DNA from 2 places in the Gordonia caeni genome. Region 2 is predicted to be linked to the other one. Evidence: riboswitches for the same ligand, from Rfam matches in the RefSeq annotation. Region 2 holds a riboswitch; the other holds the start of a gene.
What was found. Region 2 has a riboswitch for cobalamin ahead of ABD732_RS06590 (ABC transporter substrate-binding protein). Riboswitches for the same ligand answer to the same signal wherever they lie in the genome.
Positions count from the first base shown of each region.

Region 1 (7,219 bases), on a different contig from region 2:
CGGAGGCGGCATCGTCGAAGTCGAAGACCGCGAGCTTGAGGATCTCGTCGTCGACGGCCAGCAGATCGTCGACCTGTGTCAGGCGCACGTAGTACTTGTCGGACTCGGCGACGAACGGCAGGTCCTGCCGCTCGACGAAGCCGCCGCTCTTGCCGCACACCACCACCCCGAGGTCGCGGCCGGCCGCACTCGCGGCGCGCACGGCGTCGATCACGTCGGCGGCCAGATCCCGGTCGAGGGTGGTGGAGGCGCGCAACCGGCCGTCGTGGACCACCAGGTTGCCGTTCTCGGCGATGTACGACAGCCCCGCGGGCGAATGCGCGAACAGCGTCTCCAGCGTGTAGTACTGGCGGCCGCTGGCCGGGACGAACCGGATCCCCCGCTCGCGCATGGTGTCCAGCAGAGGCCAGAAGGCGTCGGGCACCTCGCCCGCATCGGTCAGCAGCGTGCCGTCCATGTCGGCGACGACCAGACGCAGGTCTTCGGGCAATGAAGTGAGTCGGAATTCGGCCACGCCTGCATCCTCACACCCGCCGTGCGGAACCGACAGGCGGTCCAGCCGGTGACAGGCGAATCGTGTCCGAAACGGCTCCGGTGCGGTCAGGCCCGTGCGTCGCGGTCGTCGGCACGCATGTCACGCGTCACCCACTCGGTCACCGGGCGCCCGGCGCACAGGTGCTCGTCGACCAGCCGGTCCATCCGCTCCGGACGCATCTGCGCGTACCAGGTCCCCTCGGGGTAGACCACCATCACCGGTCCCTGCCCGCAGGGAAACAGGCAGCCGGTGACGGTCGTCAGCACGTCGTCGTCGCCGAGACCGCGCCGATCCAGCGCGGCGCTCAGGGTCTGCGCACTCTCCCGGCTGCCTTCGACGCTGCACCGGGGGCCGCGGCAGACCAGCACGTGCCGGGCGAAGCCGGGGACGGCCTCCCACGCCGGGGAGACGATCGGCGCGGTCCGGGTCCGGGCAGGTGTGCCGCCGCGGCCGACGGCCTCCTCGAGGAGGTCGGCGAAGCCGTCGTACTCGGTGAGCAGCGGCGCCACCCGCACTTCGGGCGTCGCGCCGTCCGCCGGCCGGCTCCGCAGCCAGTGCCCGACGATTCGCGCGAGCCAGGAGTCCTGCTTCGCGTCGCCGAGGGTCTGTCCGCTGACCAGCAGCACCGTTTCGGCGCCCGCGGCGGCCGCCGCGTCGAGGGCCTCGGTGATCGGGGTGTCCGAGCCACCGAGCACGGCGACCCGGAACTCGACACCCGGCCTGCCGTCGCGCACCCGGTCGAGTGCGCGTCCGAGCGCGGGCGCCGGCAGCCCGCCCCGGTCGGTGGGTGCGGTCACGATCACCCAGTCCGCGGTCACCGGCCGGCTCCGTCGACCGGAACGGTCGGCACGGTGGTCCCGCACAGCACCACCATCGGCGCGCCGGTGCGCGGATGGGGCACGACCTCGGCGTCGAGCCCGTAGACCTCGGCCAGAAGCTCCGGGGTCAGCACCTCGGCGACCGGTCCGTGCGCCACCACGCGGCCGCCGTCGAGGACGATCAGGTGGTCGCAGTACATGGCGGCCAGCTGAAGGTCGTGCAGCGCCGCGACGGCCGTCACGCGCAGGGCGCGCAGCAGCTGCAGCACTTCCAGCGATGCGGACACGTCGAGGTGATTGGTCGGCTCGTCCAGCAGCAGCACCGCCGGCTGCTGCGCCAGGGCCCGCGCGATCTGCGTCTTCTGCCGTTCCCCACCGGACAGCGACTGCCACGTCCGGCGGCGCAGCGGCTCCAGGCCGAGCAGTCCGATCGCCTGGTTCACCAGCTCGCGGGTGTCGGTGCGACGCAGCCGGCCGCCGGCCCGGGGAATGGTGCCCAGGTCGACGATCTGCTCCACGGTGAGCTCGGTTTCGGTCGCCGAATGCTGTTCGACGGTCGCGACCACGCGCGCGAAATCGCGGCGCGGATAGTCGCCGACGGGCTTCCCGTCGAGCAGAACGCGCCCGGAATCCGGCCGGGTCCATCGTGCGATCGTCGACAGCAGGGTGGTCTTGCCCGAGCCGTTGGGCCCGATCAGACCGGTGAAAAGGCCCGCAGGCACCGCGGCGCTCACCTCGCTCAGCAGCCGCTTCTCACCGACCGAGAAACTCACGCCCTCGAGGTCTATCGACGGCGGCGACTCGGGGAGATCACCGATCATGCGGCGGCCCCGTGGCGGCGGAGGATCCACACGAAGACCGGGACGCCGACGATGGCGGTGACCAGACCGAGCGGGAGCTCCTGCCCGGCCTTCACCGTGCGTGCCAGGACATCGGTCCACACCAGCAACAACGCCCCGACGAGTGCGGTCACCGGCAGCAGCCGCTGATGGAGCGGGCCGACGAGCAGGCGGGCGAGGTGCGGGATCACCAGGCCGACGAAGCCGATGATCCCGGTCTGCGCCACGATCACCGCGGTACACAGGGACACCAGGATGTACAGAACCCAGCGCGTCACGGTGACCGGCACCCCCAGGCTCGTCGCCGCGCGGTCGCCGAAGGCGAAGGCGTCGAGCGACCGCGCATACGCCCACACCACCACCAGGGTGACGCCCACCATCGCCGTCACCACGATCGTCGACGGCCACCGCGCTCCGGCGACCGAGCCGAGCGTCCAGCGCAGCACGGCGTCCGCCGCGCCGCGGTCGCCGAAGTAGATCAGTGCCGAACTGATGGCCGCCCCGCCCTGCGCGACGGCGACACCGGCCAGGATCAGTCGATTCGGCAGCAACGCCCCGGTCCGCGTGGTGGCGATCGCGAAGACCAGGCCCAGCGCACCCATCGCACCGATGAACGCCGCCGCCGAGACCGCGCCGATCCCGGCCAGGGCGCCCGCCCCGATTCCGGTGGTCAGGGCCAGCACCGCACCGACCGAGGCGCCCGAGGACATGCCGAGCAGGTACGGATCGGCCAGAACGTTACCGGTCAGCGACTGCAAGACGTTGCCGCAGACGGCGAGCCCCGCGCCGACCGCTGCCGCGGTCACCACGCGGGGCATCCGCAGGTTCACCACGATGTGCTCGTTGGCCGCATCCACTCCGCCGAGCAGTCCCAGCCGCGATCCCACCGCCGCGAAGACTTCGCCGAGACTCAGTCCGACCGAGCCGATGACGACGCCGACTGCGATGCTCACCACCAGCAGGGCGACGAGTGCGGTCACCAGTGCCGCATAGCCCAGGCCGGACCTGGCAGTCCACGCCTGCGTCGCCGGAGCCACGCCGATCAGCGCGCGCCCAGGTACTGCGACAGCTTCACCGCACCGTCGATGGTGCGCGGGCCGGGCGTCGACTCCGAGAACGGCACCACCAGGTACGACTCGTTCTTGACGGCCGTCAGGCTCTGCAGAGCCGGGTCGGACTCCAGGTACGCCTTCTTGTCTTCAGCGGTGGAGAACAGCGCGTCGATCAGGACGATGACGTCCGGATCGGCCTTGACCACCTGCTCCCAGCTCGCGTCGGTCCAGTTGCCGGACAGGCCGGCGAAGATGTTCGTCGCACCGACCGCGTCGATGATGAGCTGCGGTCCGCCGTCACCGGCGCCGACCGACGGCGTATCGGTGCCCGCGTCCCACCAGAGCACGCTGGTGCCGCGCCCGGCATCGGCGGTCTTCAACTCGGCCAGCGTCTCCCGCATCCGCTGGTTCTCGCGGTCCGCCTCGTCGGTGCGCCCGAACAGCACGCCGTAGTCCGAGGCTTCTCCGGCGATCGCATCCCATGAGGGGGCCGGCCGGTCGTCCTTGTTCTCGCACCCGAACGGCGAGACGTAGGTCGCGATACCCAGGCCGGCGAACTCGTCCCGGCTGCCGATGCCGCCGTCGGTGAAGGCCGACGAATAGGACGCCGCCACCAGGTCGGGCTTGGCGGCGAGCACCGTCTCCAGGTCCGGGTACTTGGGCGCGAGCACCGGCACGGAGTCGTAGGCCTCCTTGAACTGGGGCGCGATCTGATCGTCGAGGTAAGCGGTGCCGACCAGGTCCTTCTCGGCGCCGATCGCCAGCGCCGATTCGGTGGCGCCCTGGTTGACGGTGATGCCGCGGGTGGCCGGTGCCGCCAGGCTGACCGTCCGGCCGCAGTTCTGCAGTGTCACCGCGCCCGTGCCCTGCGGGGAATCATCGGTCCCGCAGGCGGTGAGGGAAACGGTCAAAGCGGCCGCTGCCACCACGGCAGCGATCGAGGAGAGGGTGCGCACGGCTACCCGCCTTCCATTCTCGTGGAGTACAAGGTGGTCGGTCGCGGCCGGTCTCCTGGCTACGCAGGGCCCACCGGAAACGGCACCTTCCCGGGCACACATGGCACCCAGTGGCCGGGATTCCTCCCGAAACCGTCTCCGGACCTGCTTACAGTGGCGAGAACCGCGCCGGCTTTCCACCGGACTTCCCGAACACCGCGACGTTCTAGGCATGGTAGCCCGGTGGCCGGCGCCGGTAGTCGCAGCACCGTAGCCACAGGAGGGCCACATGACCGAGAAGCGTTTTCACGTTGAGCACCGCCCCGACGAGCAGCGCTACGTGCTCATCGACCGCACGGCCGACGGCCGCGAGATCGGTGAGGAATCGTACGTCGACGTCGCCGGCGACGACGGCGCCACCGCGCGCGTCCTCTTCCATACCGCGATCGCCGCCGACTACGGCTCCCAGGGACTGGCGTCGCTGCTGGTACAGAGCGTCGTGGACGATGTGGTGGCCCGGGGCTACACGATCGTTCCGGTGTGCCCGTACGTCGCCAAATGGCTTCCGGAACATCCGCAGTACGACGAGCACGTCGTCGACCCGGCGCCGGTGCACCTGGCGGCGGTGAAGGACCGGCAGCAGTGAGCGCCCGCCGCCGGCGGGAATATCGGGAGCGGCGCGGCCATTGATCCGGACATGAGCGAGATCGAATTCGGCCTGGACACCTTCGGCGGTGTCACCAAAGACGAGCAGGGCCGGCCGCTGCCGCACGCCCAGGTGATCCGGGATCTGGTCGAGGACGGCGTCGTCGCCGACCAGCTCGGCCTGGACTTCTTCGGCGTCGGCGAGCACCACCGCCCGGACTTCGCCGTCTCCAGCCCGGAGATGGTGTTGTCGGCGGTGGCCGGCCGCACCGACCGGATCCGGCTCGGCTCGGCGGTCACCGTCCTGAGCTCGGACGACCCGGTACGGGTCTTCGAGCGGTTCGCCACCCTCGACGCCGTCTCGAACGGTCGCGCCGAGATCGTCGCCGGGCGGGGCTCGTTCATCGAGTCCTTCCCGCTGTTCGGCTACGACCTGAGTGACTACGAGGTGCTGTTCGAGGAGAAGCTGCAACTGCTGTCCGCCCTCTTGACGGAGGAGCCGGTCACCTGGTCCGGTTCCACCCGGGCCGGGCTGCGCGACCAGCGCGTCTACCCGGTCACCGAGAACGGCATCCGCGCCTGGGTGGGGGTCGGCGGCAGCCCCGAGTCGGTGGTGCGCACCGCGCGCTACGGCTTCGGGCTGTTCCTGGCGATCATCGGCGGCTCGGCCGATCGGTTCGCGCCGTACATCGATCTGTTCGAGCGCGCCCAGGACGAGTTCGGGGTGCCGCGCGCTCCGGTCGCCGTGCACTCGCCGGGGCTGGTGGCCGAGACCGACGAGGAGGCCCGCGAGGTGACCTACGACGGCTGGCTGGAGTTCCGGCGGCAATTGGGCCGTGAACGCGGCTGGCCCGACCCGGTCCCCGGCGACTTCGAGCGCGAGATCCATCAGGGCGCCCTGTATCTCGGATCCCCGGAGACCGTCGCCCGGAAGATCGTCCGGACCCTGGGCACGCTGAAAGTGGACCGCTTCGACCTGAAGTACGACCAGCCCGTCCCGCACGCCGCCCAGCGCCGCTCCATCGAGCTGTACGGCGAACGCGTGGTTCCGCTGGTCAAGGACATGCTGGCGTAGCATCGGCACCAGCACCCAGCAGAGGCGGCACACCCCATGAGCACCATCGATACGACCACAGACAGTTCACCCGGCGGACGGATGCCGGTGGCCTTCGTGGGGCACGGCAGTCCGACGAACGCCCTGGACCGCAACCGGTACACCGAATCGTGGGAGGCGTTCGGGCGAGCCGTCCCCACGCCGCGTGCGATCCTGGTGATCTCCGCGCACTGGTACACCAACGCCACCGCGGTCACCGCGATGCCGCGGCCACGGACCATTCACGACTTCTTCGGCTTCAGCCAGGAGCTCTTCGACGTGGAGTACCCGGCCCCCGGATCACCCGAGCTGGCCGAGCAGGTGGCCGACGTGGTGAAACCGACGTGGGTGGGCCAGGACATCGACAGCTGGGGCATCGACCACGGCACCTGGTCGGTGCTGCGGCACGCCTTCCCCGACGCCTCGATCCCGGTGGTGCAGCTCTCGCTCAACTCGTTCAAGGACTACGACCACCACCTGGAGCTGGGCCGCAAGCTGGCCCCGCTGCGCGATCAGGGAGTGCTCATCATCGGCAGCGGGAACATCGTGCACAACCTGCGCACCATCGATTTCCGCAGCGCCGACACCGGTTTCGACTGGGCGCGCCGGTTCGACGACGCCGCCGCCGAGATATTGACCCGCTCCCCCGGCGACGTCCTCGACCTGCAGGCCCACCCGGACTTCGCCCGTTCCGTGCCCACCCCCGACCACTTCCTGCCGCTGCTCTACGTGGCCGGTATCGCCGACGCCGAGCCCCTCGATCTGCTGGTCGACGGCTACACCGCGGGCTCGATCTCGATGGCCGCCTACACCCTCGGGCTCGACCCGGAGCTGCTCACAGCTCGCTGACGCGGCCGTCTTCGACATGCCAGCGCCGGTCGACGTCGACGGTGGCCAGCATGCGCCGGTCGTGGGTCACCAGCAGTAGGGCGCCGTCGTAGGAGGCGAGCGCCGATTCGAGTTGTTCGATGGCGGGCAGGTCGAGATGGTTGGTGGGCTCGTCGAGCACCAGCACGTTGGTGCCCCGCGCCTGCAGCAGCGCGAGCGCCGCCCGGGTGCGCTCCCCCGGTGACAGCCCGTCGACCGGCCGGTCGACGTGATCGGCGCGCAGGCCGAACTTGGCGAGCAGGGTGCGCACGTCAGCGGTCGTCATGTCGGGCATCAGTTCCTCGAAACGCGCGGCGAGCTGCCGGTCGCCGGTGAACAGCCCGCGCGACTGGTCGATCTCGCCGACGGCGACGTTCGCCCCGAGGTGCGCCGTCCCGGCATCCGGCGCGATCTGCCCCAGCAGCAGCCGCAACA
Region 1 covers NZ_BAAAZW010000004.1:319,254-326,472, forward strand. Annotated here, with positions in the region: gene ABD732_RS08640 (Cof-type HAD-IIB family hydrolase) at 1-514, opposite strand, end outside; gene ABD732_RS08645 ((2Fe-2S) ferredoxin domain-containing protein) at 601-1,353, opposite strand; gene ABD732_RS08650 (ABC transporter ATP-binding protein) at 1,350-2,174, opposite strand; gene ABD732_RS08655 (FecCD family ABC transporter permease) at 2,171-3,172, opposite strand; gene ABD732_RS08660 (ABC transporter substrate-binding protein) at 3,235-4,200, opposite strand; cobalamin riboswitch at 4,229-4,415, opposite strand; gene ABD732_RS08665 (GNAT family N-acetyltransferase) at 4,469-4,825, shown strand; gene ABD732_RS08670 (LLM class flavin-dependent oxidoreductase) at 4,877-5,899, shown strand; gene ygiD (4,5-DOPA-extradiol-dioxygenase) at 5,981-6,766, shown strand; gene ABD732_RS08680 (ABC-F family ATP-binding cassette domain-containing protein) at 6,753-7,219, opposite strand, start outside.
Region 1: another riboswitch for cobalamin. It lies ahead of ABD732_RS08660 (ABC transporter substrate-binding protein); the one in region 2 lies ahead of ABD732_RS06590 (ABC transporter substrate-binding protein).

Region 2 (7,219 bases):
GCGCACCGGCGAAGAGCTGTACCTGATCTACACCGGCGGTACCACCGGCTACCCGAAGGGCGTCATGTGGCAGCACGACGACTTCTTCCGCAAGCCGATCTCCGGCGGCAACCCGTACGGGCCGCCGCGGGAGAGCTACGAGGAGCTGGCCCGCGAGGTCCAGAACTTCCCGTCGCTGTCGTTCCTGATCGCCGCTCCGCTGATGCACGGCGCCGCCTCGTACTCGCTGTTCACGTTCCTGAGCCTGGGTGGCCGGCTGATCCTGGAGCGCGACTTCGATCCGGAGAAGATCGTCGCGAACATCCCGCGCGATCAGACCCAGATGATCCTCATCGTCGGCGACGCCATGGGCATGCCGCTGGTGGAGGAGATGGAGCGGCGCGCGGGAGAGGTGGATTTCTCGACGCTGTTCTCCATCGCCTCCGGCGGCGCCATCTGGAGCAAGAGCGTGCGCGACCGCTTCCTCGCGGTGAAGCCGGAACTGATGCTGCGCGACAACTTCGGTGCCTCCGAGTCCGGCAACGACGGTGAGATCGTGCTCGACGAGAACGGCAACCTCAAGGTGCCCGACACCGCGCGCATGATGGTGGTGGACGAGCGGTTCAACCGGATCACCACCCCGAACGAGGTCGGCTACATCGCCCGCGTCGGCAACATCCCGCTCGGCTACTACAAGGATCCGGAGAAGACCGCGCGCACCTTCCCGACCATGGAGGACGGCACCCGCATCTCGGTGCTGGGCGACATGGGCTACGTGCACGACGACGGCGGCATCGTCTTCCTGGGCCGCGGCAGCCAGTGCATCAACACCGGCGGCGAGAAGGTGTACGCCGAAGAGGTGGAGGCCGCCCTGCACGGTCACCCGGCGATCTCCGACGCCCTGGTGGTGCCGGTGCCAGACGCCAAGTACGGGCAGGCCGTCGCCGCGGTGGTGCAGATCGCCGAGGACGAGACCGAGCCGAGCCTGGAGGAAGTGCAGGAGTTCTGCCGGCAGAGCCTGGCCCGGTACAAGGTGCCGCGCAGCCTGGTGGTGGTCGACGAGGTGCGCCGCACCCCGGCCGGCAAGGCCGACTACCGGTGGGCCAAGGCGGCCGCGGAGGCCGTCACCGCCTGACCCGGACCCGAAAGCCCCGGACCCGAACCTGAAGACCCGGGACGTCAGAGCGCGGCCAGTGCGGCGCGCACGGCGTCCCGGGTCTTTTCGGCCGACCGCTGGTGCCGGCTCAGCGCCTCCCAGTGCGGGCCGAGATCGTCGCTGCGTTCGGTCACCAGGACGGTGCCCATCCGGTCGAGCAGGGCGCGGTAGCCGCGCCGATGCCACTGGTCGACCACGGCCAGTGCCAGCCGCGGCAGATCCGCATCGGTGGGCAGCGGCCACGGTCCGGCCGGATTGGGGGAGGCCAGCTCCATCAGCAGGTTCCGGAATCCGGCGGTGGTCTCCGTGACGGCGAAGGCGCTCGCCAGGTCGCCGGGAGCCAACGGTGCGCCGGCGTCGACGGAATCGATGATGCGCGCGAACACGGCCCCGTGGTCGGGCAGGTAGAACAGCGGTGCCGACGAGGCGATCACCCCCGGACCGTCGCGCGCGCCGACGTCCCCGACGAGCGCGTGCACCACGGCCGTCGTCAGGTCGGCGGGCGCCCAGATCAGTGCGGTCAGGGCTTCACGCTCGACGGTGATCGTCGCCTCGATCTCGTCGATGTCGACCGGCACCCCGAGCCCGGCCACATCGTCGTGCGAGGTGACGGTCTCGAGTTCGGGCCGCCGGTCGGCGTCGGACATGGGTCGATCCTGCCAGGAGATGATCGCCGGGGTGGCCTGATGGAGGAGTCGTCGGGGCGGTCGATAAGATCCGGAATGACCGGTACGCCGGGGGCCCACGGCCCGCGGCGTCGCAAGAGGGAATCCGGTGAGAATCCGGAACTGTCCCGCAGCGGTGAAAGGGAACGACGCCGTCATCGAGCACTGGGTGCCACGCACCCGGGAAGCGACGGCGAAGGAGAACCGCGGACGTCCGCCACGAGCGTGCCCGCGACATGCCCCGAGTCCGAATACCTGCCGGTGCGTACACCTACGTGAGGCCGAGGAGCCACCGACAAATGAAGAACATTCAGCGCCGGACGACGTCGATCGTCCGGCCCCTGGTCATCCTGCTCGCCCTACTGCCGGCGATCGTGCTGGCCGGCTGCTCCATCCCGGACCGGCCGGACGAGGCGGCGACGAGCATCGAACTCGTCGATGACGCCGGGCGCACCGTCGAACTGAGCGGACCGCTGACGAAGGTCGTCGTCGCCAACCGCTACAACGTGGAACTCATCCGGGCGATGGGGTCGATCGACACGGTGGCCTCAGTGGACACCAACACCGCCCAGGACCGCGCCTACTGGCCGCAGTTCGATCCCGATGAGGTGATCGGCAAGGGCCAGAGCGACCTGAACCTGGAGAAGATCATCGAACTGGCGCCCCAGGCGCTGATCCTGCCCCGGAACGGCTCGGTGGACGAGTACGCGGCCAAGCTGGAGCCGGCGGGAATCAAAGTGGTCACCGTGACGGGCTGGGACAACGCGGAGCTGCCCAAGCAGATGGACATCCTGGGGCGGGCCCTCGGCAACGAGGACGGCGCCCAGAAGGTGACCGACATGTTCACCTCGGTCTCCCAGCAGATCACCGACGCCGTCGGCGATCAGCCGCGCAAGAGCGTCTACTGGGAGTACGGCGACCCGTTCACCACCGCCGTTCCCGGCACGTCGAACGACGGCTGGCACCAGATGGTGGTCCTGGCCGGCGGCACCAACATCTTCGCCGACGCCGACCCGGCCGGAGCCGCCGTCGACCCCGAAGCGGTGCTGGCCGCGAATCCGGATCTGATCGTCAAGACCACGTCGGGGGGAGCGCTGAAGAACACCGGCGTGTACACGCCGCCCGCAGCCGGTGACTTCGACGCCATCGGGGCTGAGATGACCTCCCGGCCCGGCTGGACCGGCCTCGACGCCGTGCGCAACGGCAACGTCCACTTCCTGACGGGCTTCGCCGGCGGCGGCCTGGGCAAGGTGGTCGGCTCGGCCTACGTCGCCAAGTGGCTGTACCCGGAGCACACCGCCGACTTGGACCCCGACCAGGTCTTCGCCGACTGGATGAAGCTGCAGGACATGGCTCCGGTCGACGGGCACGTGCACACCCTGCCCGCCATGCGGTGACCGGCGGAACGGCCGCCGCCGACCCGGCGACCGAACTCGCCGAGGTCCGTCGGGTCCTGGCGGGGCGTGCCCGGCGCCGGTGGTCGATCCTGGCGGCCGCGACTCTCGTCGCGGTGGCACTGGCCTGGCTCGGCACCGTCCACGGGATCACCGACATCACCACCGGGCGGCTCGCGGCCACCCTGCTGCCGGGGGCCGACCGGTGGGCGCAGCCGCTCGACTGGTCCGAGTGGACCGCGCTGGTCGACCTGCGGCTGCCGCGGATCGCCATGGCGATCGCGGCGGGAGCGGGGCTGGCGTGGTGCGGCTGCGGCATGCAGATCATCACTGGCAACCCGATGGCGAGCCCGTTCACCACCGGCATCTCCAATGCCGCGGCGTTCGGCGCGGCCCTGGCGATCCTCGGGACGTTCACCATCGCCGGCTCGGCGATGACGGCCACCGTCGTCATGGCCTTCGTGATGGCGGCCGCGTGTTCGGCAGTGGTGATGGGACTGGCGTCGATCGGCCGCATGGGCCCGACCATCCTGATCCTGTCCGGCATCGCGCTGAGCTACCTGTTCGCGGCGGCCACCGCCGTCCTGCAGTACGTCAGCGACGAGCAGGACCTGTCCGCGATCGTCCGCTGGACCTTCGGCGACCTCGGCCGGGCGAACTGGTCGCAGATCACTCTGGTGGCGGTGATCGTGGGCGTCGCCGGCGGATTCATGCAAGCGCGTGCGGGGTGGTACATGCGCATGGCCGCCGGTGACGAGACCGCGTTCAGTCTCGGGGTCCCGGTCCGGCGGTTGCGCACCCAGACGATGGTGCTGGTGACGCTCGTGGCCGCGACCGTCATCAGCATCACCGGGGTGATCGGCTTCGTCGGCCTAGTGGCGCCGCACATCGCGGCGCTGCTGGTCGGCGCGGACGAACGGTATCGCCTGCCGCTCGCCGGGGTGGTAGGTGCCGCGCTGGTCCTCGGTGCCGATCTCGTCGGCCGCACGATCGTCAGCCCGGTGATCGTGCCGGTCGGCATCGTCGTGTCGTTCCTCGGGGTGCCGATGTTCCTGTGGCTGATCATCCGGGAGGGCGCATGGTCACGCCGGTGAGCGCGCAGGGACTGCACGTGCGCGATCTCGTGGTGGCGCACGGGCGCCGGCGTCGGCCTGTCCTGGACGGCGTGCGACTCGACCTCGACCCCGGTCGAGTCCTCGCGGTGATCGGCCCGAACGGCGGCGGCAAGTCGACACTGCTCAAAGCGGTGCTGGGCATCACGCCGCCGCGCCGGGGCGCCATCCTGGTCGACGGTGTGCAAACGCGGGGCATGGCGCCCGCGGCGCGAGCACGGCTGCTGGGCTACGTCCCGCAATCGGAGTCGGTACCGGGATCGGGTCTGACGGTGGCCGACGCGATCGCACTGGGGCTGCCGCGCGGCGTGCGCGGGCCCGCGGCCCTGGAACGGATCGTCTCGGCCGCCGACCGGGTGGGGATCGGTACGCGGCTCGACGATGCGCTCGCCGACCTGTCGGGCGGGCAGCGGCAGCGCGCGCTGATCGCACGGGCCCTGGTGACCGGTGCGCCGTACCTGTTGCTGGACGAGCCGGTGGCCAACCTGGATCTGCGCTACCAGCTGCAGATCATGGGCATTCTCGGAGAGCTCGCCGACGCCGGGGCCGGTGTGCTCGTGGTGCTGCACGACCTCAACCTGGCCTCGGCGCACTGCGACGACGTGGCTCTGGTGCACGCCGGCCGGATCGAGCAGCTGGGGCCACCGCGCGAAGCGATCACCGAAGAACTGGTGCGCACCCTGTACGGCCCGGTTGCCCGGCTCACCGAGATCGACGGGGACCGCTACCTGCTCCCGCAGCGCACGCGCACTGCAGAACCCCGGCCGCCGGGCGGCGGCCGAGAAAGAAGCCGATCATGACCGAATCGTTGCCGGAGTCGCTGCGGGCCCTGCGGAAGAGCATTCCGGCGGTCCGCGTGGAATGCGCGGCCGATCCGGCCGATGCCCAGCGGCTCCTGCACGACGGCACCGACATCGAGGGGGAAGTGACGGGCTTTCGTGCGGCCGATCTCGTGGACGGCTCGGCGGCCGGAGAGTTGATCGAACTGCACGCCAGGCATCGGGGCATGCCGGTCGGCAGGCACGCGGCCTCGCTGGTCTTCCAGCGCTACAGCCACCGGCTGTGCGGGGCGGGTGCGCTGGCGTGGGTGGAGTACGGCTGGGTGCCCGATCTGACCGCCGACAACGTGGGGGTGCGGTTCGTCGACGGCAGCCCCCACACCGTCGTCCTGTCCCGGCCGCGACTGGCCGGGACGACGGCAGAGGACCTGGTGCGCATCGTCGTCGATGAGCATCTGCTGCCTGTCGCCCGGGCGATGCGCAAGGCCGGAGGACCGGGACTGCCGAACCTGCTGGGCAATGTGGCGGCCGGATTCGCCGGCGCCTTCCGGACGATGTCGCGGGACCGCCCGGCCCATCTGGTCGCCGAACGCGCGGAGTCGGTTCTGGGCGTAGACCCGCGACTGGAACGCGGCGGCAGCTTCCGGACACTGCTCGGGCCGCTCGGGGAACGGCTGCAGTACGACCGCGCGAGCTGCTGCCACTGGTATGCGGCGCCCGACGGGAAGTACTGCTCGTGGTGTTCGCGGCTGAGCCACGACGAGCGGACGGCGCGCTTCTGCGCGAACATGGCCGACGAAGCCGGTGCGGTCAGCTCCGCCCGTGCTCGGTGACCCAGTCGATCAGCGGGGCCAGTGAGCGCCAGTCGGAGCGGACCCGGTCGACCAGTGCGGGGGTGTGGATCACCTCGTCGAAACCGTAGTCGCGCATCGCGGTCAGCGACTTGTAGCGCAGCAGCTCGATCCGCGGATGGTCCTTGTCCCAGCCGCGGGGTGCGGTCTTGAGACGGTCGCCGCCGATCTCCCAGCCGGTCGCGGTCAGCGACGCGAGGATCTCCTCGAGCTCGGCGCCGCGGCGCGGGTGATCCATGGCGGTGCGCAGGGCGGCCAGCCGGTCGGGCTCGGCGTGGTAGAAGCCGCCGCCGGCGCGGAAACCGGGCGCGCGCAGTTCCACGTAGTAGCCGGTGGCCGGGGCGGCGGCGACGAAGGCGCCCTGGTGCGTCTTGTACGGGGTCTTGTCCTTCGAGAAGCGGACGTCGCGGTAGGGGCGGAAGATCTTGGCGGTGCCGAACTCGTCGGCGAGCTGATCGGTCAGCGCCGTCATCGGCGCGGCCACCGCCGTCTTGTAGACCTCCTTGTTCGCCTCCCAGAAGACCTTGGAGTTGTCGATCTCCAGATCGTCGTAGAAGTCGAGGGCCGCCTCGGGGAAACCGTCGAAGGTCATGGTTGTCAGGCTACGTTCCGGCGGCGGTGAGTAGCGCCTCGCGTTCGAACGCTGCGGTCAGCACCGGAGCCGGGTCGGCGTCCGCGCGCACCAGCGCGACCCGGGTGCCGAGCGGGCCGGCAGGCCCCTGCGGCCCCGCCGCGAGAGGGCACGTCGTGATCTCCGGTGGCACGGCGAGGGTGTCGAGCCAGGCCTGCGGCACGATCGAAGCCCAGCGGCCGGTCCAGATCAGGGCGATCAGCGCGGCGATCGAGTCGGCTTCGATCCGCGGATCCAGGTGAACGCCTGCGGCGGACGCGGCGTCGTCGATCAGGTCGCGGCCGCGCATCCCGGGGTGCAGCAGGCACAGCGGCAGCCCGGCGATGCGGTCCCACGGCGCCTCCTGCGCCGCGGACGGCGGAGTGTCGTCGTCGCGGATCAGGTCCGTGTGCCCGATCAGCACCAGCTGTTCGCGGTAGAGCCCGGTGACGACCATTCCGGTGGTGTCCAGCCCGCGCGGATAGATTAGGCCGGCGTCGAGCTCGAAGCGGCGGATCCGCTCGAGCACCTCAGCCGACTGCAGGCCGGTGGCCAGGTCGAGCTGCACCTGCGGGCGGTCGGCGCAGAACCGGTCGATCAGGGCGGCGACCGCGGTGACGGCGCCGGGGATCACGCCCAGCCGCAGCCGTCCGGACAGCCCCTCCCGCAGTGC
Region 2 covers NZ_BAAAZW010000003.1:311,128-318,346, forward strand. Annotated here, with positions in the region: gene ABD732_RS06580 (AMP-binding protein) at 1-1,114, shown strand, start outside; gene ABD732_RS06585 (hypothetical protein) at 1,159-1,782, opposite strand; cobalamin riboswitch at 1,846-2,077, shown strand; gene ABD732_RS06590 (ABC transporter substrate-binding protein) at 2,100-3,197, shown strand; gene ABD732_RS06595 (FecCD family ABC transporter permease) at 3,194-4,288, shown strand; gene ABD732_RS06600 (ABC transporter ATP-binding protein) at 4,285-5,106, shown strand; gene ABD732_RS06605 (hypothetical protein) at 5,103-5,918, shown strand; gene ABD732_RS06610 (DUF2461 domain-containing protein) at 5,896-6,528, opposite strand; gene ABD732_RS06615 (LysR family transcriptional regulator) at 6,539-7,219, opposite strand, start outside.